3 regions of the Peribacillus sp. NPDC097295 genome follow, and region 2 is predicted to be linked to each of the others. Evidence: riboswitches for the same ligand, from Rfam matches in the RefSeq annotation. Region 2 holds a riboswitch; each other region holds the start of a gene.
The links. A riboswitch is a leader RNA that binds a small molecule or an ion and turns the genes downstream of it on or off. The one in region 2 is predicted to bind preQ1.
Positions count from the first base shown of each region.

Region 1: it holds a riboswitch for preQ1, as region 2 does, so the genes downstream of both, ACIQXN_RS20550 (QueT transporter family protein) here and queC (7-cyano-7-deazaguanine synthase QueC) in region 2, are expected to answer to the same signal.
Region 3: it holds a riboswitch for preQ1, as region 2 does, so the genes downstream of both, queF (preQ(1) synthase) here and queC (7-cyano-7-deazaguanine synthase QueC) in region 2, are expected to answer to the same signal.

Region 1 covers NZ_JBIWCW010000024.1:11,287-14,424, forward strand. The annotation lists gene ACIQXN_RS20540 (hypothetical protein) at 1-341, opposite strand, end outside; gene ACIQXN_RS20545 (YbaK/EbsC family protein) at 450-938, opposite strand; PreQ1 riboswitch class I at 1,103-1,147, shown strand; gene ACIQXN_RS20550 (QueT transporter family protein) at 1,155-1,640, shown strand; gene ACIQXN_RS20555 (TVP38/TMEM64 family protein) at 1,754-2,410, shown strand; gene ACIQXN_RS20560 (ATP-binding protein) at 2,807-3,138, shown strand, end outside.
Region 2 covers NZ_JBIWCW010000001.1:348,281-351,418, forward strand. The annotation lists gene queE (7-carboxy-7-deazaguanine synthase QueE) at 85-813, opposite strand; gene queD (6-carboxytetrahydropterin synthase QueD) at 806-1,276, opposite strand; gene queC (7-cyano-7-deazaguanine synthase QueC) at 1,276-1,938, opposite strand; PreQ1 riboswitch class I at 1,996-2,038, opposite strand; gene ACIQXN_RS01675 (methyl-accepting chemotaxis protein) at 2,223-3,138, shown strand, end outside.
Region 3 covers NZ_JBIWCW010000005.1:257,128-260,265, reverse strand. The annotation lists gene qoxC (cytochrome aa3 quinol oxidase subunit III) at 1-575, shown strand, start outside; gene qoxD (cytochrome aa3 quinol oxidase subunit IV) at 575-856, shown strand; gene ACIQXN_RS11960 (BA3454 family stress response protein) at 1,015-1,149, opposite strand; PreQ1 riboswitch class I at 1,399-1,444, shown strand; gene queF (preQ(1) synthase) at 1,549-2,046, shown strand; gene ACIQXN_RS11950 (aspartate kinase) at 2,311-3,138, shown strand, end outside.

The DNA of each region.
Region 1 (3,138 bases), on a different contig from region 2:
AGCACAAATACCCGTGTCTTCTTCTTGAAAATATGTAATAGTTGAATCAAAGGCGTTGAATCCGATACAAGCTCCCTTGGAGAAAAAACCTTCATATAATCTGAAATTTCCCCTTCACCAAGTTCATGCCTATCGATATATCCAACAATCTCCCCCTCATCTTCCACCGCCAATGTATCAAAATGTTTTTCTTCCATTTTAATTTTAATAGGAATGGCCGGTTCATCTTTGCTGCAGAACTCCAACTCTTGAGCAATGCTCTTGACCGTGATATTTTCCTCATATAGATTTTTGAGGCTGTGATAACTACTATCGTTATGTGTAAACTTGACATTGGACATGAATGACCCTCCATCGTTGCATATCTCCCTGATTTCCCTAACCCAGCGCAGAATAAAATCCAATTATATGGACTTTCTATATTGATTCAAATGAGAGGTTTCTGCAACTTACTCATCAGATTCTTGGTCCCAATCCTTACAGACATCCACCCAATTCGTTGCTTTTGAATATTGAAATAATTCCGCAAGTGAAAGTTCAATAGCTGAGTTCGCGCTTCCGCAAGCCGGGAAAACTGTTCCGAACCTTTTCATCGACACATCCAGGTATACATCCAGGTCATTCGCCAACCCAAAGGGGCAAACTCCACCGATTGCATGTCCCGTCTGTTGAAGAACACCATCTGGAGAAAGCATCCTAGCCTTGTACCCAAACATCTTTCGAAATTTCTTATTATCCACTTTCGCATCTCCCGCAGCTACGACCAGTATTGCTTGGTCCCCTTCTCCTCTAAATGACAACGTTTTAGCAATCCTAGCAGGAATGACACCGATTGTATCCGCGGCTTGATTTACCGTTGCACTAGATGTTTCGAATTCCATTACATCAGCTTCCCTACTCCACTGCTTAAAGTGGTTCTTAACAGCCTCTATTGACATTTGCTTTCATCCTTTCCCATTTATCTCTTGTATGAATAGTACCATTCTTCATCACACTAAAGCAAAATAGCTTTCCTTTATTCTGAAAATCTCATATCACGCATAAACTCTTGAAATTGACGTAACTGCCCTATATACGATACTATTAAACTTCGGGCAAAAGCCTAAACGTGGTTCGTAACCATCCCACGATAAAAAACTAGGGAGAGAGAAAAAATGAATATTCGTACACTCGCGATAAATGGACTATTGGCTGCCATATATATCGCTGTCTCATTCGTGTTTCAACCGATTATGTTCGGGGTGTTTCAATTTCGCATACCCGAAATGTTGAATCATCTTATTGTATTTAATAAAAAATATATATACGGCATAGTCGTCGGTGTGTTCATATCGAACTTGTTCTTTTCACAGCTAGGGGCATATGATTTGATTTTCGGGGTCGGGCAATCTCTGATAGCCTTATTGCTTGTCATCTTTTCTTCCCGTTTCATAACGGGCATTAAGGGTCGAATGGCCGTTACCATCATCGTATTCACGTTGACGATGTTCCTGATAGCCATAGAATTAAATCTATTCTTAGGTGTCCCGTTCTTATTGACCTGGGCAATTACAGCTACCGAAGAGTTCCTCGTCCTTCTGATTGGTGCACCCATCATTTATATAATGAATAAAAGAATTCAATTTGGAAAGCTGCTTTGAAATCCCTGCATACAATGTAAAAGAACATTCATTTTCAAAAAGAGCTGTCTGCTACATGCAGCGGCTCTTTTTTTCACCCATACCCGGAAAAAATGATAAATGGTGGTGATATGTTGAAACAAATATTGACTTTACTCGTCCTCCTGATTGTAATAACCTTCATCGGACTGAATTCGGAATTGTTCACACTGATTTGGAATAGCGATTTGGACTCCGTGATAGCCATATTAACAGAAAACCTTCTACTTACCTTTATTGTGACGTTCGTCTTGATGATTATTCAGAACTTCTTTACTGTCATTCCCCTAATTTTACTCTTAACAATCAATGTCACGATCTTTGGCTTTTCATTCGGATATTTATGGAGTTGGCTTACAAGCGTGGTTGCATCAGGAATCATTTTCTATGCCGCCAGACACTGGTTCCAGGCATTGATTTTAAGAAAGATGGGTAATGATTGGCAGGAATCTGTTATGGACCATGGGTTCATGTATGTCTTTACAGGTCGAATTTTCCCTTTCATCCCGACAAGTTTAATAAATCTGGCAGCTGGAGTTAGCTCCGTCACCTACAAAGATTTCTTAATCGCAACCGCATTAGGCAATCTCATTTACTTTTTCTTTCTATCCTTAATCCCATACGGACTACTCTCCATAGAAATGAATCAATATACATTAATTGTACTCGGTTTCCTGCTCTTAGTCTTTTTCCTTCTCTTTAAACGCTTCAAGAAAAAAAAGAACCTAACATTCTTAAAGAAAAACAGGTAATCTTATACCTGTTTCAGTTTGTCGACAAAAGGCATCGCCTGTTTTTTTAAAAAGTCCCTTAAAGTAATCTAAACCATACTCTTTTGCCAATATATAAATTTCACTTGATGATAACGCAAAGTTGATTGGAACGGAAGGTACGAGACTCCTGCGGGACATGCGCGTCTAGGGGAGACCACCGCAGGCGAAACCGCGGAGGCTCCCTGACCGCCCGCGGAAAGCGAGTGCCTGAAGTGGAAATCAACGTTCACATTTTTCATCGAGTTTGTCTACAGTCTAAAACAGGTAATCTTATACCTGTTTTTTTATCATGAACCATATATTTCCCTTCTATAATTTGTTAAAATGTGTATGTATTTCAACTTTGGAAATGTCGGAAAATTCAGGGAGACCCTTATGTCAAAACGGATCATATTAGTAATTTACATTCTTTCTGGAATGACCACATTAATTATTTTCAATTACTATCTAACTACTACTTTACAAGATAAAGAAGTATTCCTTCTCCTCCAGAGAGTAGAGGGGTTTGTATTTGTCCTATTAATCGGATTGATTTTATTTCTCTATCTATCTAAAAGAGAAGAGCTCAAACAATTAAAAGAAGAGGAGCAACTTCGAAGTACCCTCATCAACTCAATGGTGGACTTTGTGAACTTCAAGGACGGAGAAGGTAGATGGCTAGAATCAAATACTGTTGGACTTCAATTATTCCAATTGGAGAATGTCGA
Region 2 (3,138 bases):
GCTTTTCTTGTAATTGGTTCGAAGAATTGTATGAGCCATTTGATCGTATTTGGGATTGTAGTTTGAATATAATTCTATCCATCGCTAAACGCCCCGTTTATTTCCCCATATGTACGTATGTAACTGGGGCAGTACCTTCACATCATTCAGTTCATCATCTGCTATTACCTGATCAATTAACCGTTCATATTTTTTCAAAAGTTCACTGATTAACTGCCTGTCATCCTTCGTCGCACTGTCATCATTGCCCACCTGTAAGTAAAAAGGAACGTTTGGATAGCGCTTATGCACGTTCTTTGCATACAGATAATCAACCTGATCGAAGACGACAACCTTCAAAGAGAATTGGTTTTCGTGCCTTGTGTCGGTTAGCTCTTGTATGATTTGGTCGAGCACTTCAAAATCGGTTTTCATCTTTGAACTTGGTGGCTTGGGTGAAATCGTCAGTTCATCAATATCGAGAAACCAATCCTGCCAACGGCTTCCTTGCGTTTCGACGCCGATTTTGATGTTTTTCTCTTTTAAAAGCGCAATCAAGCCATCAAGATTTTTCAGCAGACCAGGATTTCCTCCCGATATCGTCACAAAGGAAAATCCCTTTCCTCCCTTCGCTTTTAGCTCAGTCCAAATTTCTTCAGCGGTCATGGGGACGATATCTTCCTTGCCTGTGCCATCCCAGGTGAATGCGGAGTCACACCACGCACACGAATAATCGCAGCCGGCCGTCCTGACAAACATCGTCTTCTGTCCGATGACCATTCCTTCTCCTTGAATCGTCGGTCCGAAGATTTCCATGACGGGCAATTTACTCATAGTCCATCCACTCCCGTCTTGCTTCGGCATAACTCGTGGGTGTTTCATATAGACGTACAAATTCGACCCGGGCCCCTTTATAGTCCTTGTTCTTCAGGGAATCAGCCATTTTTTCATAAATCCAGACGACGATATTTTCTGCCGTTGTATTCATAAGTGGCAGTGTTTCATTCAAATAGCGGTGATCCAGATGAATCTCGATTTCATTTTTCCAAATCTCTTTCAAATCACCAAAGTCGATCATCAACCCGCGGGAGTCATTATAGCCACTCACACCAAAAATGACCTTATAGGTATGGCCATGAAGATTCTTGCATTTGCCTTCATACTCATGAAGATGATGTGCGGCATCGAAAGTGAATTCCTTGCTCACCAGCACCCGCCTTTGATGATAGTTTAATTGGTTGCGTTCAATGTCCTGATCCATTACTTGGAGCTTATCGACAATCTTGTAACCATACATTATAAGGTCACCTGCCGTCTCTTTACATAGTCTTCCAAACCTTTTTTTCGAAGCTTGCACGCCGGGCACTCCCCACAGCCATCAGCCATGATTCCGTTGTAACAAGTGAGCGTCTTCTCGCGAACGAAATCGAATGCTCCGAGTTTGTCCGCCATTTCCCATGTTTCCTCTTTATTCAGCCACATAAGCGGCGTATCTATCACAAAGTTCTGGTCCATCGAGAGATTCAAAGTAACGTTCAATGATTTGATGAATACATCACGGCAGTCAGGATATCCGCTGAAATCCGTCTCGCAAACCCCGGTTACAATATGCTTCGCCCCAATTTGGCTTGCAAGCACACCTGCAAACGACATGAACAGTAGATTCCTCCCCGGAACAAATGTTGACGGTAACTCTCCGTCTTCTCCATCCACAACGGCAATATCCTTTCTGGTCAACGCATTCGGCGCCAATTGATTCAACAAGGACATGTCCAGCACATGATGGGGAATCCCGAGTTCCTTTGCAATATCCCGTGCACATTCAATTTCCAAGCTGTGCCGCTGATTATAATCAAACGTCACTGCCTCCACTTCTGCAAACCGCTCCATTGCCCAGAATAAACAGGTCGTACTGTCCTGTCCCCCGCTAAACACCACTATTGCCTTTTCCTTCTTCATCATTTCGATAAAACTCCTTTTCACAGAAAAAACAGCACCCTAAGAATAGAGTGCTGCTTCTCCTTAGTTTTTTTGAGAGGGTAGCTAGAACCTCTTCCGCCTTAAGCGGAATATTAATATTCCTAATGTAATCATAACGTAAACCACTAAATCCTATCAAGAAAAATCCATAAAAACAAGAATACTCCTAGTCATGCCATCTTTTTATTCTGAAACTTAATATATGCTCTCCATTTTCCGATATACAAGAGGTACACTACTATACATAAAAAGGGGACATCAACTTGAAACGTATTAAAACAAAGATATTGATTACATTTATGCTAGTCATTTCTTTATCTATCATCTTAGGAGCCTACAGTATTTACAGTAGCAATAAGTCCCTGAAATATTCCAGGGATATTATCGACCATGAATTACCACTTCTTATTAAAGATGAGCAATTACTATATAACGTCTCACAAAGAGTGGCATTTGCTAGAGGGTATATCTTATTCGGGGATAAAAAATATAAAGAGGATTTCCTAGCTTATACCGAAGATAGCAAAAAACTTCAGGACGAACTCTTGGCTTTATCAGATTCTGAAAGAACGAAGGAATTGATTGAAAAAAGCATAGATTGGAGAACCATGCTCGAAGAACGCGTCTTTACACAGTTTGAGCAAGGAGATGCAAAGCAAGCTAAACAAATATTATCAAATGAAGTAGCCCCCATCAGTATTGAAGTAATGGCTGGCTTTAAGGAGCTCGCTTCCGAACGCGAAAAATTGATTGTCGATTCTGGTGAGACCATTATCAGCAGTGGCGAATCTGTTAAAACGACGAGTATCATTTTAACCATCATTACTATCATAGCCGGAATTAGTTTGGCCCTAGTCACTGCCACCCTCATTACAAAACCCATCCTAAAAATCCGGGATAGAATGAAGTTAGTGGAGAATGGCGAATTAAACCACGAACCACTTAAACAGACAACAAAAGATGAACTCGGAGAATTGACACTTTCCGCCAACGAAATGCAGAGGAACCTTCGCGAAATCATTGAAAAAATGTTGAATGTTTCTGAATCCGTTACGAGCAAAAGCGAAGAGCTGACCCAATCGGCAAATGAAGTACAACAAGGAAGCAGTCAGATAGCAACCACCATGTACGAACTATCGGAAGGTTCAGAGTCACAAGCAAACCAGGCAACAGAAATTG
Region 3 (3,138 bases), on a different contig from region 2:
CACTTGAATATAGTACTGAAGAGAATAGTCTGAAGATATTTGGCTTCTGGATTTTCCTTGGTGCTGAAATTATGCTGTTCGCTACACTATTTGCTGGATATTTCGTATTACAGGGCCGTACTGATGGCGGTCCTGGAGTAGAGATTTTCGAAATCACTCCAGTTCTAGCAGAAACCATTTTACTTTTAACAAGTAGTTTTGTTATCGGTCTTGGTATCCACGCTATGCGTCTTGGTAGACAGAAAGCGATGATGACATTCTTTGCTATTACGCTTCTGCTAGGCCTAGGATTCTTATGCGTTGAAATTTACGAGTTTAAACACTATGTTCATATTGGGGCAGGAATACAAACTAGTGCATTCACAGCCATGCTGATGACAACATTGGGAACACACGGAGCTCACGTAACTGCTGGATTATTCTGGGGAACATTCATTATCCTACAGGTTAAAAAGCGCGGCTTGACTCCGGCCACAGCTAATAAGTCGTTTATCTTCTCACTTTACTGGCATTTCTTGGATGTGGTTTGGATCTTTATCTTTAGCTTCATTTATCTGAAAGGAATGATCTCATAATGTCTGAATTATTCCCGCGTAAACAAGTAATGGGTTTTATATTTTCAATGATTCTTACTGCAGCGGCTATTGCCGTTTACTTCCTTGATATGTCATTCGCAGCTGGTATGACAGTACTACTAGTCACTGCATTTATACAAGCAGGTCTTCAGCTTGTCGTATTCATGCATGCTGGTGAAACGAAAGATGGAAAAGCAATTTACGTAAATGTTTATTATGGTATGTTCATTGCATTATTCACGGTTTTTGGTACATTACTAGCTATGATTTGGGACGTGTAAGAGAATCTATCAAAAGAGGGCGCCTTTTAGGCGCCCTCTTTTGATTTGTTCAGGAATTTTCACAAGGTAGCTTAAGGGGGAGGCGTGAATATTTCGAGGAGAGTCTTAATAAAAAAGGCAATAAAAAAAAGCAGGTATTTAAAGCGACGCCTGCTTTTTTATTCTTTCCATTGTTTCTCTACTTGGTGAAGGGCGGTTTGGAAGATTTCTTCCTCATTAGCACCCGGTTTTGCTAGAACATTAGTCTGATAAGATTTTCCTTTGTAATCAACCTTCACAGTAACTTTCATCATTTTACCTCATCCTTTCTTTATTCTACACACATACTATATACCCGTTACTATCGAACAATCAAACATATTGCCTAGCAAAACAATTAAAATATATAATTTTCACAATTATCTGATAAAACAAAGAAATTGTCAAGATGTTTTAGGGTCAGACCCCATTTCCCGGTCTATTTTTTCGCAAATCTCGATATTGACAGAAGTGCGTTTTTTTACTATATTTACAAAAGGTAATTTTATAATATTTCCCGATGAACGGGAGAGGTTCATAGCACTACCCTCTTAAAAAAACTATGGCTTTGATATTTTTTGCGAATCAACCATATCTTTGAGGAGATATGGTTTTTTATTGTATAGAGGCCTTTTATGAACCTCCCTGGTTACGTGGAAGAGGAGGACGTCTATATGTCTGGAAGAAAAGAAGAAGAACTGAATGATATAACATTGCTAGGAAATCAGGGTACCCAATATACGTTTGATTATGCCCCTGAGATTTTAGAGTCATTCGATAATAAACACCCGAACCGGGATTATTTCGTAAAATTCAATTGTCCGGAGTTTACCAGTTTGTGTCCCATCACGGGCCAGCCGGATTTTGCGACCATATATATCAGCTACATTCCAAGTGTGAAAATGGTTGAAAGCAAGTCATTGAAACTGTATCTTTTCTCTTTTCGCAATCATGGGGATTTCCACGAAGATTGCATGAACATCATCATGAACGATTTAATCGAATTGATGGATCCGAAGTTTATCGAGGTCTGGGGCAAATTCACTCCACGTGGGGGCATTTCCATTGATCCATACACGAACTATGGAAAACCTGGGACGAAGTTTGAAGAAATGGCGAATTACCGTTTGATGAATCATGACCTATATCCAGAAACCGTGGATAATCGGTAAATTCTGAATCAACAGGACTAATAGCTCGTATAAAGAATAGTATTTTTAGCTTCTCGATTTTCGGGAAGTTTTTTTGTTTGTATGAAAATACTGGGTCAATATCTTACCATGCAAATGACCATTATTGGATTATAATTATATTGTCTTTATCAAAAATACATATGTCCTCATATAATGGAATTAACTCTTGATTGTTTCACGAAAACGCGTAATAATAGGGTGAGTTGATTTTGACAGAATATTTATAAAATAGGGGTTGTCGGGATGAAAGTAGCAAAGTTTGGCGGGAGCTCGCTCGCGTCGGGGGAACAGTTGAAGAAGGTATTCGAAATCGTGGTTTCAGATCCAGAGAGAAAGGTCGTCGTCGTTTCAGCTCCAGGGAAACGCAATTCCGATGATATAAAGGTAACTGATTTATTGATTGAAGCTGCGGAACAGCAATTACGTGGGGATGATGGCGGGCTTTTAATAGAAGATGTTGTCTCTCGTTATGCGAGCATTGCTGAGGAAGTGGACATTTCAGGAACGGTCATTGCGGAGATACGTGAAGACTTACACACTTTGCTGCATGCGGACCAGAGTAAACCGAAGCGTTATGTGGATGCATTGAAGGCGAGCGGGGAAGATAATAATGCGAAGCTTGTTTCCGCTTATTTTCAGAGTCAAGGTGTGGAGGCGCAATATATAAATCCCAGGAAGGCCGGATTGATTGTGACGGATGTCGATGGATATACACAGGTGCTTCCTGAATCGTACGAGCGTCTATATGCACTTCGTGATGAGCCGGGTATCGTGATATTCCCAGGATTCTTCGGCTATACACTGGACGGGGATGTTTTAACGTTTTCAAGAAGTGGCTCGGATATTACGGGCTCGATTCTTGCAAATGGCGTGAGGGCAGACCTGTATGAGAATTTCACGGATGTGGATGCCGTATACGCAGTCAATCCCAATGTGGTTCCCAATCCGAAGGGAATCCGTGAATTGACGTATCGGGAAATGCGGGAACTCTCTTATGCAGGATTTTCGGTTTTTCATGACGAAGCGCTAATTCCTGCATTCCGGGCTGGCATTCCGGTACATATCCAGAAC